Regions from separate parts of the Lacticaseibacillus parahuelsenbergensis genome, predicted to be linked through region 3. Evidence: predicted binding sites of a transcription regulator. Region 3 holds the regulator's gene; each other region holds the start of a gene.
What was found. Region 3 encodes NrdR, which represses ribonucleotide reductase genes. Its sites were predicted from a motif close to ACACNATATATNGTGT; they were not measured.

Region 1: nrdH (glutaredoxin-like protein NrdH) is a predicted target of NrdR. The motif match lies at 5,071-5,086, and genes of this name have one in related genera.
Region 2: nrdJ (ribonucleoside-triphosphate reductase, adenosylcobalamin-dependent) is a predicted target of NrdR. The motif match lies at 1,759-1,774, and genes of this name have one in related genera.

The regions. Positions count from the first base shown of each region.
Region 1 is NZ_CP132482.1:1,452,825-1,459,785, reverse strand. Features, by position in the region: gene LACPH_RS06835 (M13 family metallopeptidase) at 1-200, shown strand, start outside; gene LACPH_RS06830 (LysR family transcriptional regulator) at 438-1,328, shown strand; gene nrdF (class 1b ribonucleoside-diphosphate reductase subunit beta) at 1,496-2,476, opposite strand; gene nrdE (class 1b ribonucleoside-diphosphate reductase subunit alpha) at 2,530-4,701, opposite strand; gene nrdH (glutaredoxin-like protein NrdH) at 4,771-5,001, opposite strand; gene LACPH_RS06810 (helix-turn-helix domain-containing protein) at 5,320-6,771, shown strand; gene LACPH_RS06805 (hypothetical protein) at 6,909-6,961, shown strand, end outside.
Region 2 is NZ_CP132482.1:2,259,326-2,266,286, reverse strand. Features, by position in the region: gene nusG (transcription termination/antitermination protein NusG) at 1-244, shown strand, start outside; gene LACPH_RS10520 (alpha/beta fold hydrolase) at 254-1,099, shown strand; gene LACPH_RS10515 (nucleoside 2-deoxyribosyltransferase) at 1,152-1,595, shown strand; gene nrdJ (ribonucleoside-triphosphate reductase, adenosylcobalamin-dependent) at 1,790-4,036, shown strand; gene LACPH_RS10505 (DUF4430 domain-containing protein) at 4,064-4,453, shown strand; partial or broken gene LACPH_RS10500 (ECF transporter S component) at 4,450-5,065, shown strand; gene LACPH_RS10495 (cob(I)yrinic acid a,c-diamide adenosyltransferase) at 5,016-5,552, shown strand; partial or broken gene LACPH_RS14310 (hypothetical protein) at 5,679-5,866, shown strand; gene LACPH_RS10490 (amidase) at 5,929-6,961, opposite strand, start outside.
Region 3 is NZ_CP132482.1:1,685,684-1,692,644, reverse strand. Features, by position in the region: gene LACPH_RS07965 (Bax inhibitor-1/YccA family protein) at 1-20, shown strand, start outside; gene polA (DNA polymerase I) at 194-2,839, shown strand; gene mutM (DNA-formamidopyrimidine glycosylase) at 2,851-3,699, shown strand; gene coaE (dephospho-CoA kinase) at 3,696-4,298, shown strand; gene nrdR (transcriptional regulator NrdR) at 4,353-4,820, shown strand; gene LACPH_RS07940 (replication initiation and membrane attachment family protein) at 4,889-6,238, shown strand; gene dnaI (primosomal protein DnaI) at 6,238-6,961, shown strand, end outside.

The DNA of each region.
Region 1 (6,961 bases), 230 kb from region 3:
TCATTAACTGGGCGCGTATCTGGCGCTCCAAGTCCCGCCTAGAACGGGCAAAGATGTTGCTGGCCGTTGATGTCCACGCCCCGCATGAGTTGCGTGCCAATATCCAGCCGCGTAATCTGGATGACTGGTACACGACGTTTGACGTTCAACCGGGCGACGGCATGTATCTACCGCCGGAAAAACGTGTTCAAATTTGGTAGCCCCATTAGCATCGACTCATTGAGTCGATGCTTTTTTAGAAGAATGGCGCTAAACAAAGCACCACGCAATGCTGATAACCAGAAGTGAATGCATTGAAGCATCATCTTCCGAGCAGCGGATTTAAGCCACAGTTGAGCAAAGGCGTGTGAAAAGGAATACAAAGTGGTCTTGATAGGTTATAATAGTTATAGGAAAGCATCTGCGATAATCAGAACTGATAGGAAGTAGGGGAGTTTATGGAACTGCAGACGTTGCGTAACTTTATTGAAATTGCCGACCATGGCAGTATTACGGCTGCTGCCAGAACATTAGGTATTTCCCAGCCGGGGTTATCGCGGCAATTAAAAGATCTAGAAAAAGAACTGGGTGTTAAGTTACTGATCAGGGGGAATCGACGAGTCACCTTGACGGAAGATGGCACCTACTTATTGAACCGGGCTCGCGAGTTAACCGCCATCGCCGAACGCACCAAAAATAATTTGCAAGGCAAACATACACTGGGTGGTGATCTTTACATTGGTGCCAGCGAAACCAGTGGCAAGCGCCTGATGTTGCAGGTTGCCCAATCACTCCGGCTGCAGTACCCCAGTCTACATGTCCATGTGACTTATGGTTCCGATGAAAGTCTGATTGCTAATCTTGAAGCGGGCATGTACGATTTTATTCTACGTCCAGGCAAGGAACAGACTCAGTACGAAAGCCTGCCGCTCCCGATTCGCGATGCCTGGGGCGTCTTGATGACCACAGATGATCCCTTAACCGATAACCTTCTGATCACGCCAAATGATCTCAATGATAGCGAGCTGATTCTGCCGCGGGCCACGCATACTCGCAATGCCTTTGAACACTGGCTAGGACAGGGACTCGACCCGGCTTACATTGTTGGCACCTACGATTTGACCGCTGATGCTTTAGGCATGACCGCAGTCGGATTAGGGCGCGCGCTATGTCTTGAATATCTGGCGACGCAAACATCGAACACTTCCTTAACCTTCCGTCCTTTAGCTCCGGCATTAGCCGATCCGATTGCGTTAGTGTGGAAAAGGGATCGTGAGCTTTCACGCATCGCCCAACGCTTCTTAAGCCTCGTCCATGAAACGATCAGCCAGCAAAAAGCAGAAAGTTAGACCGAAAGGAAAAGAGGATCTCGTACGATCATCCAAAATGAGCTATTCCTGACATTCTGATTTAAAAAGAGAATATCAAAAACCGGCTCCAGATGCATATCGCACATAACCTGCGACGCATTTGGAGCCGGTTTTTTAATTTCTCAACACATTCATTTCCGAAAGCCTTACTTATCATGGCCTTCGTCTTCAGTTGAAAATGTATAGTCGTCATCCTGCATGGCTTCAACCTGTCCCAGTCGATAACCATTACCGACTTGGGAGAAGAAGTCGTGGTTGGCTGTTGACGTCGAAATGCCGTTCATAACGATCGGGTTCACATCATCAGCCGTATCTGCAAAGGCCGTTTCCTGGCCCAGATTCATAAGCGCTTTGTTGGCGTTGTAACGCAGGAATGTCAAAACCTCGTCCGTCCACTTTGTTTTAGCATACAAATCATTCGTATACTTCTCTTCGTTTTCGTACAAATCGTAAAGTAAATCGTACATCCAATCCTGCAATTTTTGCTGCTCGGCTTCTGGCAATTCATTGAAGCCTAATTGGAACTTGTAGCCGATGTACGTGCCATGGACACTTTCATCCCGAATGATCAGCTTGATGATCTCCGCCACATTGGTCAGCTTGTTGTTGCCTAAATAATAGAGTGGGGTAAAGAAGCCTGAATAAAACAGGAAGGTTTCCAAAAAGACACTGGCAATTTTCTTTTGCAACGCCGAACCATTGTGGTAAATATCGTTGATCTTGTTGGCTTTGTACTGAAGATGTTCATTATGATTCGTCCAGTCGAAGATTTCATCAATTTCAGCAGGGGTGTTCAGCGTTGAGAAAATTGACGAGTAACTCTTGGCATGAACACTTTCCATAAACTGAATGTTGTTCAATACCGCCGTTTCCTGCTGCGTCCGGATATTCTGCCGCAAACTTGCCATGCCGTCTTGACTTTGCAGGGTATCCAGCAGCGTCAACCCGCCAAAGACATGCCCGACAACCCACTGTTCATCAGGACTCAGTGAGCGCCAATCGTCTAAATCATTGGACAAAGGGATCCGGGTGTCCAGCCAAAATTGTTCCGTCAACTTTTCCCAAGTCGCCTTATCGACTTCATCTTCAATCGCATTCCAGTTAATCGCAATATATTGTTTTGCCATATTCCTCGCTCCTTGTATGTAAAAACAGGGGAGATCCCCCTGTTAAAAGATAATCAAATTGAGCAACTTTCACAAGCGTTGCTGCCGATTTCTTCCTGGTCATCGGTGTAAGTCCGGATGTAGTAAATCGACTTCAGACCTTTGTGATGTGCGTAGTTCCGCAAAATATTCAAATCACGCGTCGTCATCTTGTCGGTTCGGCCGTCTTTCCACGGATAAAGGCCAGCAGGAATGGTACTACGCATGAACAAGGTCATCGCCATCCCTTGATCAACGTGCTGTTGGGCAGCGGCATAAACATCAATGACTTTACGCATGTCGATGTCGTAGGCACTTTGATAGTAAGGCATGGTGTCATTCGATAAACCAGGCGCCGGGTAGTAAATGGTGCCGATCTTCTTTTCCTGGCGATCCTCGATCCGGTTAACAATTGGCTGCAAGGAGGCACTGGTATCGTTAATATAGCTGATCGAGCCATTAGGGGCCACAGCCATCCGGTTTTGATGATACAAGCCGTCCTTCATAACACTCTCTTTGAGCGCTTCCCAGTCCGCCTGGGTCGGAATGTGAACATCCTTGAACAAATCACACACCTTGTCGTACTTAGGTGCCCATGATTGTTGGATATACTTGTCAAAATAACTGCCATCAGCGTATTTGCTGTTTTCAAAATTATGGAAGGACTCGCCACGTTCTTTAGCAATCTTGTTGGATGCCTTCAACGTGTAATAATTCAGCAACAAGAAATAAATGTTGGTGAAATCAAGGCTTTCCGGTGAACCATAATACATATGGTTCTTAGCAAAGTACGTGTGCAAGCCCATCGCACCAAGGCCGATGCTGTGCGCCATGTGATTACCGTGCTGAACAGATGGCACAACGTCGATATTGCTGTGATCGGTGACATAGGTCAATGCCCGAACCATGGCTTCAACGCTGTGACCAAAATCGCGACTACGCATCAAATTAGGAATATTCGTGCTGCCTAGGTTGCAGGAAACATCTGTCCCTAAGACTTCATATTCCTGTTTGTTGTTAAGCTTGGATGGTACCTGCACCTGCATGATTTCCGAGCACAAGTTGCTCATGATGATTTTGCCATCGATCGGACTCGCATTGTTGGCAGTGTCGATGTTGATGATGTAAGGATAGCCAGATTCCTGCTGCAATTTGGAAATTTCATTTTCCAGATCGCGAGCCTTGATCTTGTATTTCTTAATGTCCGGATTGGCCACCATATTATCGTATTCCTTGGTAATGTCCACATACGAAAATGGCTTGCCATAAGCCCGTTCAACCGAATAAGGGGAGAACAGATACATATCGGCGTTGTCCTTAATAAGCTCGTAATACTTATCAGGCACAATGACGCCGAGACTAAGGGTCTTTACCCGATACTTTTCATCCGCATTTTCCTTCTTGGCACCCAGGAAACTGATGATATCAGGATGGAAGACATTCAAATAAACCACACCGGCACCTTGACGTTGGCCCAGTTGATTGCTATAGGAAAAAGAATCTTCCAACAACTTCATGACCGGCAATACACCACTTGCAGCACCGTCAATGCCTTTGATTGGTGCACCGGCTTCACGCAGGTTCGACAGCGTCAGGCCAACCCCGCCACCAATTCGTGACAACTCAAGAGCAGAGTTAATCGCGCGGCCAATCGAATTCATGTCGTCGGTAATTTGCAGTAGAAAACAGGAGACCAATTCACCACGGCGTTGCCGACCAGCGTTCAGGAACGAAGGGGTAGCCGGTTGATACCGCTGATGGATCATTTCATCCGCTAAGTCAACCGCCAGCTGCTCATTACCATCCGCAAAGAAGAGGGCATTGGCAAACACCCGATCTTTGTAGTCTTCAAGATATTGAGTGCCGTCGTCCGTCTTTAACGCATACTGAGCGTAATACTTATAGGCCGCCATAAAGGACTTAAACTGAAAATGCTGGGCCGTCAGAAATTGATCCAGCTTTTCCAGGAAGGCCGGCTGATACTTTTTTAAAAAGTCGGCTTCATAATAGTGATGGTCAACCAAATACTTCAAGCGCTCTTGTAGCGACGAAAACTTCATCGTATTTGGCGCCACATTTTCAGTCAAAAAGGCTTGTAAGGCTTCCTTGTCCTTATTGAGCGGAATTTGGTCGTTAACGGGAATATTGATCTCGTTGTTAAGGGCGTAATAAGTAACCTCGTCCGGACTGATTGTTTTTAATGACATGCTAATCCCTGCTTTCACTGCAATTTATCTTCATTCGGTTAAGTTCGATGCGATAAAAAAACTGGCTGTTCAGACAGCCAGTTGCTTCAAGGCATCCGGTCGAAACCCGGAGAATGAATCAAGCCCATCTGCTTCAAGAACAGGAACCTGCTGGAATCCCTTTTTCTTTAAGTAATCGATGTATTCAGGTTCCTCGTTGATGTTGTGTTCCGTAAATGGAATCTTGTGGGTATCGAGGTAGCGCTTTGTCATCCGGCATTGTGGACAGCCATTGCGCGTGAACAGTGTGATGTTACGCATAGGTATCATCCTTTCTTGTTATCTTATGTAGTTTAGAATACTCAATATTGGGGTGCATGTCAATGAAAAACACCATATCTTGGGGTTAATTTTTTTGATGCCCCAAAGCATATGGTGTCGACTTGATTTTCGCTTACTTTTAGTATAGCAAGAATGCATGCCAGGCGCCAGTGTTAATCAACCATAGGCCGACTTAATGCGGCAAAAGCCTGCCCGCTAAGGAAACACGCGTCTGAGACAAGTGCACAAGCATCATTTATCCGGTTGCCGATCTTCTTTGCTATACTATAGCAAAAATTTGGAAAGGAAGTCGTCACCATGGCGTTTGAAGAATTGTTCCTAGACCGCGAAGAACGCGAGCGGTTGGCGCTTTATGGCGATTTGCGAGACGCGCCTAATCGGCAAATGAATATTGCAACGGCAGCGATGGTCCGCGGCGAGAGCTACCGGCAACTGCGACGGCAAATGGCGAAAGTCGCCGAGGATTTACATGCCATTGATCCTAGTGCGCCACCTTTATTACGTAGAGGGGATGGCAATATGACGGCACCGCCTTCGATTAGTCGGGTTCGCTACCGGATCTTTTTGTTTCGCCGTTCGCTTCCCGGAAAGCTTTTGGTCAAAACACTGATGCAACCTGATTTAACGTTGCCCATGTTATTAGAAGAAACCGGTTTCTCCCGGGCAGCTTTTTTCCGACGGATTTCCGCATTACGCGGGTACTTGCGCCAAAAAGAGGTCACCATTAATCTCACGCCTTTGGCACTTGCCGGCGCAGAGCCGCGAATTCGCCAAGTTTATCGCCAATTATTGTGGCAGCTAGTCGACACCCAGGATCCACTGTTTGCCACGATGATGCCGCAGTCCCGCCAGCTGGTTCAGTCTTTGCAGGCAGCCGGTTTGATTCGACCGGACTTCTCCGTCAAGCAACTTCAATTTTCGGCCAACATTAATCTGTATCGACTGCAGGCGAATCATTCGATCGGCAACACCCTGAATTTCGCGGCATTACAACCTCGCCCAGTGTTGCCTGATGAGCTGCCAGATGTCTTGGCACATTTACCCCGTGAAGTGGCGGAAGCCGAAATCCTTTATTTGTATCTCGGGCAGTGGCGGATTCCGCGTTTCCACACTGAACAACAATTCGACGCTGCCGGATTTGTCGGTTACCATGTTGCCCACAATACCTCGGCGTGGCAGACCGTCGAAAAAATCCGCACCGAATTCAGTCGGCATCTAATCGGTATTTCACCAGCAGTTTCCAAAGATCTGGCCTTAGCCGGCAATTTATTGAAAATTCTGATCAGTGAACGGATTTTTCCTGATGGCGCGTATATCGACTTAGCGAAAACTGCCAGCCCAATGCGGCCGCTTTTTCCACGTCTTGGCAAGGCGATTGAAGCCTTTTTTGCTCGGGAAGAACCGGATGAGAAAGTCCGTTCAGAGATCATCGACGGCTTCTACCAATTGCTTTGGCCATTCATGACCGACAGTGCGGTTGCCAATAAGCTAAAAGTAGCGCTTGATCCGCTGATGCCACAGCCATTGTACGAAACCGTGCGGCTTAATCTTGTGCATCCCGCCTATATCCGTTTAGTCACCATTGACCAACATCCCGATTTCGTGATTTCCGCGCATACTTTGGCTGCAAGCGAGGAATCCAGTGTACCTGATACCCCGGTCTTTTATCTAGACAGTGAGCGCTTTGAAAGCTGGTCTGCGCTGTATCAAGTATTATTTCGTCGCTCACGCCAGCAGTTTCATCTCTGAAAAATGGGCAGGCATCACCGACGCAAACTTTAATAGATTAGTAAAAACGCTGTTACCGATGCTTTTGGTAAAATAGGCGGCGTTGATGAAAATCCGGCGTAGGTGCATACTAAAAGTATTAGGAGATGACTGCGAACATGAAACGAGACAAGAAAGCAGACGAGGCCGCTGTCGTTGATATGAATGACAC
Region 2 (6,961 bases), 570 kb from region 3:
ACCAGCACCATTGCTGCCGGAAGAAGTTGCCAGTGTGCTGCACTCGATGGGCATGAGCACGCGCCATCAGAACGTTGAGTTTGATGTGGGCGAGCCAGTGACGATTATCGATGGTGCCTTTACCGGCATGCATGGTAAGGTGACGGCGGTTGATAAAGATAAGATGAAGTTGAAAGTTGTTACGGAAATGTTTGACCGTGAAGTAACCGCCGAACTGGACTTTGATCAAGTCGACAAGCTGTAGGTAACGCCTATGAGCGGCTGGTTCTGGATTCTTGTGACGCTGGGCGTGATTGTCGTTGTGGGCGTGATGACCGACTATTTTCTATTGGCGCGGACTGGCTATGCGCCGGTGCCGCTCGTGATGGATCCGACACCGACGTTGTTTATTCCCGGACATCTGGGAACACGGTATTCGTTTGGCCATATGTTGTGGCGTATGCAGCGGCGTTATGGCTTAAGTAAGGATGTCGTGGCGATTGTCGCCCCGGATAGCAGCGTTCATTTGCGCGGGCAGTTGAATTTAAATCATCACGCTGCCGTTCAGGTGTTGTATACGGACAAAACGGTGCGGCCCGCTGCCCAGTTGCGCGGGTTGAAGCATGTGATCGCTGCTTTGCAGGCGCAACAGGCGTTTACCCGGGTTAATTTGGTCGCGCATTCGATGGGCGGCGTAACAGCAGCACTGTATTTGTTGAGCCAACCTGCTGTTCCGGTGGCGAATCTGGTGACGATTGCCGCACCGATGAATGATGTGGAGGTTGCGCGGCGTTCGCCGATTCTTAATTGGCCGTTGACCCGTCAAGGACCGGAGCACACAGCGCCGATCTATCAGTATTTTCAACGTTCGATTGCCAACTTGCCGACAGACTTACGGTGGTTGAATATTGCCGGCGATTTGATGTTAGGTGGGCGCCACGATGGTGAGGTGGCGATCAGCAGCAGCTTTGCCGTGCGGTATTTGGTGAAGGATCGGATCAAAGACTATACCGAGGTTGTGATTCGCGGACCGCGGGCAGCCCATAGTCTACTGCACGAGAATCGGTTGGTGGATCATGATATCGCCGAATATTTATGGCAGCGCCAACGCGATTTTTAGGTGTTGCTGAGTTAAAGATTTACGGACAGAAGCCGCCCAGGAGGAAATGAACATGGCAGAAGTATATTTGGCTGCACCGTTTTTTGATCCTGCTCAGATTGAGCGGCTTGATCAGGTTGTAGCAGCTTTGCATGCAAATGAATCGGTCACCGCCATTTTTTCACCGCGCGATGACACGAACAAGGCGGGCTTAACGCCGAACTCGCCAGGGTGGCAGCGGCAGGTGTTTGGTGAAGATATTCAGGGACTGCACCGCTCAACGGTCTTAGTCGCCATTCTGGACTATGTCGGCGAGAACCCCGATCCGGGAACGGCGTTTGAAATTGGGTACGCCTATGCGCACCATATGCCGATCGTGGCGCTTCAGCTTGGCGAGATGAAAATGAATCTGATGTTGGCAGGGTCGATTACCTGCTTTGTGAATGATTTGGCCGAGCTTAAAAGTCTTGATTTGGACCATGTGTTAGTGCGGCCGTATGTCGGACCGGTCTTTTAAAACCACGGATAGATCAGATGTCGCCAGCGATTTCTTGCGCTGGCGATTTTTTAATTTCGCCATTATTTTTAAAAAGCCGTGCATCCCGCGTTGGGCAGGTGGTTGCCGACATTAACAATTTGTTATTGATTAATCTATATCTTGATATTGGTTTCGTTTGGCTATACCATATCTTGTATACGGGAGGTACAGCTATGCAAGTTATGATGAAACCGATCACCTTGGCACCTGATTTTATTGCCGAGGTCAAGAAAGAAATTAAGCCACACTGGGGCGAACTGGGGTGGGTCACGTATAAGCGGACCTATGCCCGGTGGTTGCCGGATCAACAACGGACCGAGAATTGGGATGAAACCGTCAAACGAGTGGTTGAGGGGAATATTAACCTTGATCCGCGGTTACATACAGCCAATCCCGATTCAGAAGTCGTGGACCAACTGCAAAAAGAGGCACGGAATCTTTTCAAGCTTATATACGGGTTGGCCGGCACGCCATCTGGCCGCAATCTGTGGATTTCCGGAACCGATTATCAAAAGCGTAATGGCGATGCCTTGAATAATTGCTGGTTTATTGCCATTCGCCCGCAACCCTATGGTGAGTCGCATATCGTGCCAACGGATTTTTCGGCTGACCAACCTGCTGTCTCGATGCCGTATTCCTTTATGTTTGATGAATTAATGAAAGGCGGCGGCGTCGGTTTTTCCGTCACCAAAGACAACATTGCCAAGTTGCCGCCGGTCGCAAACGCCGTTGACCTGACGATTGTGATTGATCGCAGCAGTGCTAGCTACGCGGAATCGCTGAAAATGGGCGCGGTTGATCGCGAAGCCTGGGAACAGGCGCATGCAGCCGAACATAATGATCGCTACGTTTTACCTGATACCCGTGAAGGCTGGGTTTTAGCCAACGCCAAGGTGATTGACCATCATTTTGCGACGACTAATCCTAGTGGTCAGACCAAACTGGTGCTGGATATTAGTCGGATTCGGCCAAAAGGCGCGCGGATTCATGGCTTTGGCGGCACGGCTTCCGGCCCGATGCCATTAGTCGAGATGTTGCTGGATATTAACAAGGTGCTCAATGCGCGGGTTGGCCAGCGGTTGACCGCGGTTGACGCCACGGATATCGGCAACTTAATCGGCAAGACAGTGGTGGCCGGCAATGTGCGGCGTTCCGCGGAAATGTCGTTAGGCTCGGCCGATGATGACGCGTTCATCACGATGAAGCAGGATCAAAAAAAGCTTTATCATCACCGCTGGGCATCTAACAACAGTGTCGCGATTGATACGCAGTTTGACGCTTATGCACCGATTGCGACAGCCATTGCCAAAAACGGTGAACCGGGCGTTGTGAACCTCGATTTATCACGCCGCTTCGGCCGGATTGTCGATGGTGAAAATGCAGCTAACGATCCGGATGTGGAAGGCACCAACCCATGTGGCGAGATTTCGTTGGCCAATGGTGAACCATGCAACTTGTTTGAACTCTTTCCGGTCGTTGCGGTGCAACAAGGTTGGAAATTGAAGCAGGCCTTTGCGTTGGCAACGCGTTATGCCAAGCGAGTAACCTTCAGCAATTACGACTGGCAGGTTTCCCGTGATATTATTAGGAAGAATCGCCGTATCGGCATTTCGATGTCCGGGATTCAGGATTGGTTCCTGGATGATTTCGGTCATCGCGTCGTGTCCGGATTTGAACCGGTTGTGGATCCGCACACCGGTAAAATGCTTGAGAAGCCGATTTATAATCCGGAAATCAAGCAAGCGGTGGATGGCTTATATCACGCGGTTGTTGATGCGGATCAGGCTTATTCCGATGCATTGGGCTGTGAGCCTTCCCGCAAACACACCACGGTTAAGCCATCCGGTACCGTTGCTAAGCTGGCAGGGGTTTCAGAAGGCATGCATTTCCATTATGCCGGCTACCTGATTCAGCGCATTCGGTTCCAGGCCAACGACCCGTTGCTGCCGGCTTTGAAAGCATGCGGTTATCATATTGAGCCGGATGTTTACACCAAGAACACGATGGTCGTCGAGTTCCCGATTCGCGCGGCGCACGCTGACGATCCGGCATTTGCTTCAGCCGGAACGGTTTCGATTGCCGAACAGATTGCGACCCAAGCATTCTTGCAGACATACTGGTCTGATAATGCGGTCAGCTGCACGGTCACCTTCCAGCCGGAAGAAGCCGATCAGATTGCCGGCTTGTTGTCACAGTATCGGCACGTGATCAAGTCAACATCCATGTTGCCGTACGTTGGTTCAGGTTTCAAGCAGGCGCCAAAAGAGCCGATTGATGCTGACACCTATACGCAAAAGTGCGCCAAGATTCACGGATCGGTCGCAGCTGTTTTTGCCGCCCAAAATGCCAATCATGATCAAAAGGATCTGGAATTAGTTGACCAGACGGATTGTGCTGGCGGCGCTTGCCCGATTAAGTAAAAAATGCGGAGGAAATTGAAGGTTATGTTGAAGAAAGCTTTACGTTCACTGGTTGTCTTTTTTGCAGTAATGTTTGTGCTGGCTGGTTGCAGCAACAGTTCGAACAGCGCTGCCAAATCCAGCAGCAAGCCGAATCAGATTGTGGTCACTTACCAGCTGAAGGAAAATGGCAAGGCGTTTGCCAAGAAAAAGATTACCCAACCGAAAAAGTCAGTGGTGATGACCGGTCTGAAAAAAGGTTGGTCGGTCAAGGCTTCGAAAGGGTTTATCACTGAGATTGCCGGCAAGAAGCAAAATGTTGCCAAGAAGACCTACTGGCTATACACCATCAATGGCAAGATGGCGAAAAAAGGCGCCACAACGCAACCGGTCAAGAACCACGATAAAGTCGTTTTTGACCTGAGTGTTACCAAATGAAGCTGCCAACGTCAGCCAAAAAGCCATCGCCTGTTAGGGCGGTGGCTTTGCTTGGTCTATTGACGGCTTTGTGCACGGTTTTGCGGATCGTTAAAGTGCCGATTCCCAATGTTCAGCCAATGACAGATATTTTGATGGTCGTGACGTTGTTACTCGGACTGCGCTGGGGACTCGGTTTAACTGTCAGTACGCTGGTGGTCTCCAACCTTGTTTTAGGATTTGGCTTGTGGACGCTGCCGCAAATCGCGGCTTATATGATTTGTATGCTCGTGTTGCAGGCAATCGTGCTGATGTTGCCGGTCGTCCGGCGCCTGCTCTGGCTCCAAATCGGCTTAGCCGGGTTACTTGGGTACCTTTATGGATTTGTCGTCAGTCTAGGCATGGCAGTGATCGGCAGTTTGAATGGGCTGGGCTTTTGGGCGTATTATATCAGTGGTTTGTTGTTTGATACTTATCATGCGATCGGTAATCTTGTTTTTTACCCAATCGTTCTGGTGGTGTTGCAGCAAGGGTTGAAACGGTTTAACCGCGGATAACGCGCTTACGGAAAAGAGGACTAGTCATGAAACTTTACACAAAAGTCGGCGATCACGGTGCCACGAAACGGATTAATGGCAAGAAAGTGCCGAAATATGACCCGCAAATTATTGCATTGGGCGACTTGGACGAGCTTGATTCATGGCTTGGCTATGTCGCTTCGCAGGCAACGGCGACGCCGGAGTTTGATTGGCTTGCGCAGGCGTTGGAAGACCGGCAGCGGGAACTTTATGAGTTACTGGCTGACGTTGCGGTACCGCGGCACCACACCATTACCGAAGCGCATGTCAAGGCACTGGAAGATGCGATTGATGACATGATGGCACAGGTGCCGCGCATCACCGCTTTTGTGTTACCCGGCGGCCATCCGCTGGCAGCAGCGTTGCAATATGGCCGCGCCGTGGCACGCCGGGCGGAGCGCTCGCTGGATCTGCTGGCTGAGGGAGATAAGACTGTTACTGCGGTGGTTTTGCAATACAGCAATCGGCTATCTGATTACCTTTTCGCATTAGCTCGTTACGTCAATTTCAAGGCAGGCGTTCCTGAAGTGAAGAGTAAGTAAGTGCATGGGTGATAACAAAAAAGTGCCAAGGTCATAACGACCGGTGACAATACAAAAGCGCATTCGTAATAAGAGTGCGCTTTTGTTTTCCCTGAAAATAGTTCGGAAGGATTAATTAAGATGTTAGTGCCAAAGCGGAGCAATCGTAGGCCAGATGGGGCTCAGCTGTGAAGTTGGTCTTAAACGGGCGGTTTTCCCGTTTTAGACCAAGGCCGAGCTTTGAAACCGCGGTTTTTGCGGGTTCAAAGTCGTGCCCACAGCGTTCCAGCCCCATCTGGCCGGAGATTGCGGAGTTTGGCACGGCTCGGAATTTATGGTCTAAAACTTTTCTATATTGTTCGCCATTCATTAAACTAAGAACATTTTCGCGGAATTATTATTTAGAATCATTAGCTTCGATTAGTGGATACATTTGCAGCAGATTGTGCTGCTCGAACCAATAGCCAAGCCGCAGTAACCGATCTTCGCGACCCTTGGCAGCCACAAACTGAATGCCCAGCGGTAGGCCGTCCGGTGATATAGCAGTGGGGAGGCTAATGGCCGGGGCGCCGGTTAAGTTGGCCTGTTGCGTGAACGGCGAGTATGCGAGGCTGGGCTCGAACAAATCCCAGACGAGCTGCTTTTGCTCATCCGGCGCAAGATCGGCTGCGTGTTTCATTTTATCGACGATGGCAGGTGATTGTAACTCGGCATCAATGCGCGGCGCCGTTTTGGCTGTCGTTGGCGTTAACAGCAGATCATAGCTGTCGTGGAAATGACTGTAAGCTTCGGCTGCCTGATCCCAGACGCCCAGCGAACGGCTGTAATCAGCGGCCGTCGTGTGCAATCCGGCTTGATAAATGTCCCACGTGACGGGTTCGACGTCTTCCGCAGTGACCGCGCGGCCGGATTGCTCGGTATAGGCTTGGAACATGGCCGCGGTTTCGCCGCCGTTCATCAAATAATAAGCCTTCATTAATGCCGTGCCATCCACATCCGGCTGCGCTTCAACAACCGTGTGCCCAGCCGCCCGTAACGCATCCACGGCTAACTTGACTGCCTTGACCGCCGTGGCGCTAACCGGCGTACCGACAGGCGATTGCGTGGTGTAGGCGATTTTTAACGGTCGCGGGTCATTGACGTTTTCGAGGTGCAACGGTGGCGCATTAAACGGTGCGGCTAACTGGGTCGTTGCCAGTCCGCGCAGTAAGGCCTCAGTATCAGCCATGGTGCGGGTCAAGGCGAAGTTAATGGAAGCACCTTGCCACCCGCGCCACTCACCCGGCCCGGTCGGCACGCGACCACGGGTAGGTTTTAAGCCGATTAAGCCGGAAAAAGAAGCGGGGATTCGAATCGAACCGCCACCGTCAGATCCGGCAGCAAGCAGACTGATGCCAGCCGCGACCAACGCCGCCGCGCCGCCGGAAGAG
Region 3 (6,961 bases):
TTGGCAACAATAATAATTAAATGTATTCAAAAGCTGGCTGAACGCCGGCTTTTTTTCTACCCAAAACTAACGCTAGTAGCGAACCGCCAAATATGACCCACCCGCCAAAAAGGCCTAGAATTTGGTACAATGATTGTGACAATTAACTCATGACATCTTCAGAGGTGGTCTGAGAAGAAAAGGAAGCTCATATATGACGAGTCAAACTAAATTATTGCTGATTGACGGCAACTCGATTGCGTTTCGCGCTTTTTTTGCCTTATATAATCAGCTCGATCGGTTCACCAATCAGGATGGGCTGCATACGAATGCGATCTATGCGTTCAATAACATGCTGGAAATTGTTTTGAAGTCTGTTCAACCGGACGCGGCATTGGTGGCATTTGACGCCGGTAAGACCACGTTCCGCACCGCGAAGTACGCTGATTATAAAAGTGGCCGGGCCAAGACACCAAGCGAGTTATTGGAACAGCTGCCGTATATCAAAGAATTGCTTGACGATATGGGCATTCAGCATTATGAATTAAAAGATTACGAAGCTGACGACATCATCGGAACCATGGCGAAGCGGGCAGATGACGCTGGCTGGCAAACGACGATCGTGACCGGTGATCGAGACTTGACCCAATTGACCACCGACCAGACGACAGTGCAGGTGACTGTCAAAGGCGTCAATGAACTTGAAGCGTATACGCCGGAGCATGTTAAAGAAAAGCTGGGGATTACGCCGACACAAATCATCGACCTGAAAGGCTTAATGGGTGACACCTCTGACAATTATCCTGGGGTTACCAAAGTCGGCGAAAAAACCGCGTTGAAATTGCTGAAGCAGTATGGCAGCATTGACAACCTTTATGCGAATATTGACGGGATGAAAACGTCCAAGTTGAAAGAGAATCTTATCAATGATAAGGATAAGGCTTATCTCAGTAAGCAACTTGCCACGATTGATCGCGATGCTCCCGTCACAGTCGATTTGGCGGATGTCACTTATTCCGGTCCCGATTTAGCTAAACTGCGGGAATTTTATACCAAGATGAACATGAACTCGTTACTGAAAAAGATCGGCGGGGATGTGGCTAAACCTACGCAGCCGGTTCATTTTTCGGTGCTGGATGATAAGTCCATTTTGGCCCTGACGAAAATCACGGAACCAATCACTTTTGAAATCGAAATGTTGGACGACAATTATCATATTGCCGACCAGATTGGTTTTTTTATTGGCACGAAAGACGAAACGTATGTCAGCACGGACGTTTCCTTGCTGACGATTCCCGAAGTGACCAAATGGCTAGGTGATTCGAAGCGGGATTTGACGGTGTTCGATGGCAAGCGCAACATTGTGGCTGCCCATCGCTTAGGATTAGAGTTACCGGACATCGCGTTTGATGTTTTACTGGCTTCATACTTGATCAATCCGGACGAAAATAGCAATGATTTAGGCAAAATCGCCGAAGACCATGATTATCACGACTTGCCGCGGGATGAAGATGTTTATGGCAAAGGAGCCAAGCGCCAAGTACCAGAAGATAAAAAGCTATTTGCCCAATTTGCCCGCAAGTCAATGGCACTTTTTGCGTTACGTCCCGACTTAACCGAAGATCTGGCTAAACAGGAACAGACCGATCTTTTCACGGACATGGAAATGCCATTGGCGCGCGTGTTGGCAGAGATGGAAATTCAGGGAATCACGCTTGATGCCCAGACCTTAAAAGATATGGGTACAGAGTTTTCACAAAGCATCAAGGTGCTGGAAGAAAAGATTTATGGTGAGGCTGGCGTTAAGTTCAATCTGAATTCGCCAAAGCAACTGGGCGAGATCTTATTTGAAAAGCTGAATCTGCCGGTCATCAAGAAGACCAAGACAGGTTATTCTACCAGTGTCGATGTCTTAAACGAGCTAAAGTCTGCCAGTCCAATTGTTCAGGATATTCTGGATTATCGCGGGTGGGCTAAGTTGAATTCGACGTATGTTGTGGGGTTACTGAAGGCGCAAATGCCGGATCACAAGATTCATACCCGTTACTTGCAGACGTTAACCCAGACCGGCCGCTTAAGTTCCGTTGATCCGAATATGCAAAACATTCCAGCGCGAGACGAAGGCAAAATCATTCGGAAGGCGTTTGTGCCGTCCCATCCTGATTGGCAGATTTTTAGTTCGGACTATTCGCAAATCGAATTACGCGTGTTGTCACATATTTCCGGTGACGAAAATATGCAACAAGCCTTTAAAAATGGCGTCGATATTCATGCCAACACAGCGATGAAGATTTTTGGCTTGGATTCACCGGATCAAGTCACGCCGGATATGCGACGGCAAGCCAAGGCAACTAATTTTGGAATTGTTTATGGTATTAGCGACTATGGCCTGGCACAGAATATCGGAATTTCGCGTAAGCAAGCCAAAGCTTTCATTGATGGCTATTTCGAGCAGTATCCTAAGGTTCATGATTACATGGCCAATATGGTTAAAAAGGCGCGCGAAGACGGTTACGTCGAGACACTGTTCCATCGCCGCCGCTATTTGCCGCAAATTCATTCACGTAACTTTAATTTACGTAAATTTGCTGAGCGCACCGCGATGAACACGCCGATCCAAGGCAGTGCAGCGGACATTATCAAAGTTGCAATGATTCGCATGCAAAAAGCGTTAACCGATGCCCATCTGCAAGCCAAAATGCTGTTGCAAGTGCACGATGAACTCATTTTTGAAGCTCCCACCTCAGAAATGGAACAGCTTGGCAAACTTGTGCCTAAGATCATGGACTCTGCCGTGCAACTGGACGTGCCGTTGAAGGTCGATAGCCACTACGGCCCGACTTGGTTTGATGCAAAATAAGGAGAACGGGAATGCCAGAGTTACCTGAAGTCGAAACGGTTCGCCGTTCATTATTGCCACTTATCAAAAACAAACGGATCACCGCGATTAGTACGAATTGGGCGAAAATTCTGATTAATGGCTTGCCAACTTTTCAAAAAGAAGTCGTCGGCGCTGCTGTCACCACGATCGATCGCCGGGGAAAATACCTGTTGATTCGGCTGAACAACGGTGAAACCATTGTCAGCCATTTACGCATGGAAGGTCGCTATTACGTCGTTAGCGATGACCATACGCCATTTGACAAGCACGATCATGTGACTTTTACGTTCCAGGATGGAAGCCAACTGCGCTACCGGGATTTACGCAAGTTTGGCCGCATGCGCTTGATTCATACTGGTCAGGAACAATCGGTGCCGGCGTTGGCAAAATTAGGTCCGGAGCCGACCCCTGCGACGTTTGACGAGGCGGCGTTTGCCCAAAAACTAAAACGCCATCATAAAGCGATCAAATCGGTTTTACTGGATCAGACCGTTGTTGCCGGTATCGGCAATATTTATGCCGACGAAGTTTTATGGTTGAGTCGTTTGAATCCATTGCAGCCAGCTGATACGCTGACAAAAAAAGAAATTCATACCTTACATGACAATATTATCAAGGAGTTAGATGCTGCCCTTGCTGCTGGTGGCACCAGTGCTCATACCTACGTGGATGCAAAAGGTAACCGCGGCTCTTTTCAAGATGCCTTGCATGTTTACGATCGGGAAGGGACGCCTTGTGATCGCTGCGGCACACTCATTGTTAAAATCAAAGTCGGCCAACGCGGTACCCACTATTGTCCCCACTGCCAACCTCTGCATCAAAGGAGGCGTCCGGCATGACCTATTTATTGGGTTTGACAGGCGGTATTGCCTCAGGAAAGTCAACGGTGAGTCGAGTCTTTAAAGCAGCTGGCTATCCAGTCGTAGATGCCGATGTGATTGCGCGCCGGATTGTCGAACCCGGTCGGCCTGCACTCGCCCGCATTGTCCAGGCATTTGGGCCACAAGTGCTGCGCGCGGACGGTAAACTCAACCGTGCCAAGCTTGGTGAGATTGTCTTTTCCCAACCGCGACGTTTGGAGGCGCTGAATCAAATTAATCGACCGTACCTGCGCGCGGCGATTAATCAAGCGTTAGAGCAGGCAAAAGCCGGCGGTGCTGCGATTGTAGTTGGCGACATTCCACTTCTTTATGAAGCTGATTATGCCGATGCATTCGATGGTGTTGCTGTGGTCACCGTTGCTCCTGATGTTCAACTGGCCCGGCTGATGGCCCGCGATGGTTTGACAGAAGCCGAAGCCAAAGAACGCATTGCATCACAGATACCCTTGGCGGAAAAAGCGGCCATGGCTGATTTTGTCATTGACAATAACGGAAAATCAGAAGCAACGATTGCCCAAGCGAAAGCCTTAATCCGCCAGTTACAGCACCTATCATAAGCGGCGTGTGCGTGCTATAATTAATTATCAAACTTTGATTAAGAAGGTGGAGTCGTGCAATGTCCCCATTGCCATCATAATAGTTCGCGGGTCGTTGATTCGCGTCCCACAGACGGCGGTCGGGCGATCCGACGCCGGCGCGAATGCGAGAATTGCGGGTTTCGCTTCACGACTTTTGAACGAGTCGAGCAAACCCCGTTATTGGTAATTAAGAAAAATGGTACCAGAGAAGAGTTCAATCGTGAGAAGATTCTGAAAGGGCTGATCCGGGCCGCAGAAAAACGACCGGTCACCATGGAGCAGATGCAAGGGATCGTTGATTCGGTTGAAAACCAATTGCGTGCGATTGGTGAAAATGAAGTTTCCAGTCAAGCCATTGGCGAGTATGTCATGTCCAAGCTAGCAGATGTTGACGACGTGGCTTATATTCGCTTCGCCAGTGTTTATCGGCAGTTCAAAGATATGTCCGTCTTCATGCAAGAGCTTCAGGATATGATGAAGAAGGAAAAGACTAAGAAATAGTGAGCGCAAAACAAGCGGACCTGGGGCAGTTGTCTCAGGTCCGTTGTCTGAAAAGAGGTGAATTTGCTATGCAGCGTCCGGATACGTTTATGCCACAAGCAGGCTTTGTGTTGACCAAGGCAGGTTATTTTAGCGACTTTGATGAAAAGATCGCCATCTCGCTTTATCAACCGCTCGTGGGGCCGATTGCCATGGCGCTTTATCTAAGTCTATGGCAGGAAGTCAAAGACCGCGCTTTGGTGACGGATCGGCGCCCGCAACTCTGGCTATTGGATTTGTTGGATATCGACATCGATCAACTCTTTGTGGCTCGCGTCAAACTGGAAGCAGTCGGCTTATTGCGAACTTATACGCAAGTCGATTCCCTAGGACGCTATTACGCGTATGAACTTTATCCGCCAGTGCAGCCAGATGCCTTTTTTAAAGATGATTTGATGGGCCTGTTGCTTTATGACAAGGTTGGTGAAAAACGGTATGACGAACTGGTTGCACAGTTCAGTCTGAAACCGGTTCGCCGCCCGGAATGGCAGGAGATCACGGCAAACTTTTTGGACGTGTTTCGCTTTGACCACAACTTAAGCGGGGAACCAAGTGCGGTGGTTGCCGCCAAAAAGGCAATGGCTCAAAATCAGCCTCAACTACCGCGGCTTGGTAATGGCGAAGGCTATGACTGGGAACTTTTGCAATCGTTGTTAGCCAACAGCAATATTCAGTCAGGTCAATTAGCCAAACACCAAGAGGCACTGTATCAAATCGCCGGGTTTTACGGGATTCAACCACCTGACTTTGCGCGGCTGATTAGTCGAGCGACGGATGTGATGACGGGCAAAATCGACTTGAACGCGTTGCGGCGGCTGGCCGAGCAAAGTTATACCCGCCAGCAACCTCAAACTAAGCCGCAACCAGTGGCAACCAAACCGCCAAAAGTGGCCAGTGCCGACGAAGCGCTGCTGAAACGGGCCAAAAGCATGCCGCCACGCCAGTTTTTAACCGCAACCAAGCAGGCTAAAAATGACCGGATGTATCCGGCCAATAATGAATTGCGCGCGGTACAGAGCCTTAGTGAACGCAACGTTTTTGATGCCCCCACCATTAATATTTTGATTGATTATATTCTCCGAACGAATGACAGTATCAATCAAGCTTTGATGGATGCGATCGCAAACAGCTGGTTGAAGGCCAATGTGACGAGCCCGGAAGCAGCGTTACAGCAGATTCATACGTTTGAAGAGCAAAAAGCAACTGGAAAAAGGCGTTTTCAAAGCCAATCCAAAGGTGTGCGGCAGGAAAAGCTGCCAGATTGGGCTAAGGAAGGCTATCAACCCAAGAAGAAAAAGGTCAGCGAAGCAGATCGCCAGACGTTGGCTGCCCAGTTGGAAAAGTTACGACAACTTGGCGATAAGGGAGGGACAAACTAATGGAAGATATGCGCAAACGCTTGGCAATGCTAATGGATTCCCGGCAGTGGCGGGAGCGGTATTTCAAAATGGTCAAGGCAGCCTTGCAGGATCCTGATGTCCAGACCTTCCTTAAGCAACACGAGGCAGAATTAGCTGACGATGCGATTGATCGCGGCACGGCCAAAATCTATGAATTCGTCAGTGAGCGGAACAAGATTGCCCGTGGTGAATTACCATTGGCGCCTGGCTATCAACCCACGTTAGTCGTTGCCAACGGGCTGATCGATGTCGCTTATGAGCCGACAGATGCAAAGCTTGCGGCTGACGAAGAGGCCAAGCAGGCGTCGCTAGTGACCTCTGTTAATATGCCTAAAGATATTCACGATGCAAGTCTGACAAGTTACGATCCGACCGATGAGCGGGTGGATGCGCTTTTGGCCGCAAACCGGTTTGTATTGGCAGTGGTCGCCGATCCCAAAACATTTCATCAAGGCTTGTATCTAAGCGGTCCATTTGGTGTCGGTAAAACCTATTTGTTAGGTGCCATTGCCAATGATCTTGCCAGCAAAGGCGGCATTGCCACGACGCTGATTCATGTCCCGACCTTTGTTGTTGAAATGAAGAGTGCCATTGGCAGCAACACGGTGTTGAAAAAAATCGATAGCGTCAAACGTGCGCAAGTGCTGATGCTTGATGATATTGGTGCCGAAAGTATCAGTCCCTGGGTGCGGGATGATGTGC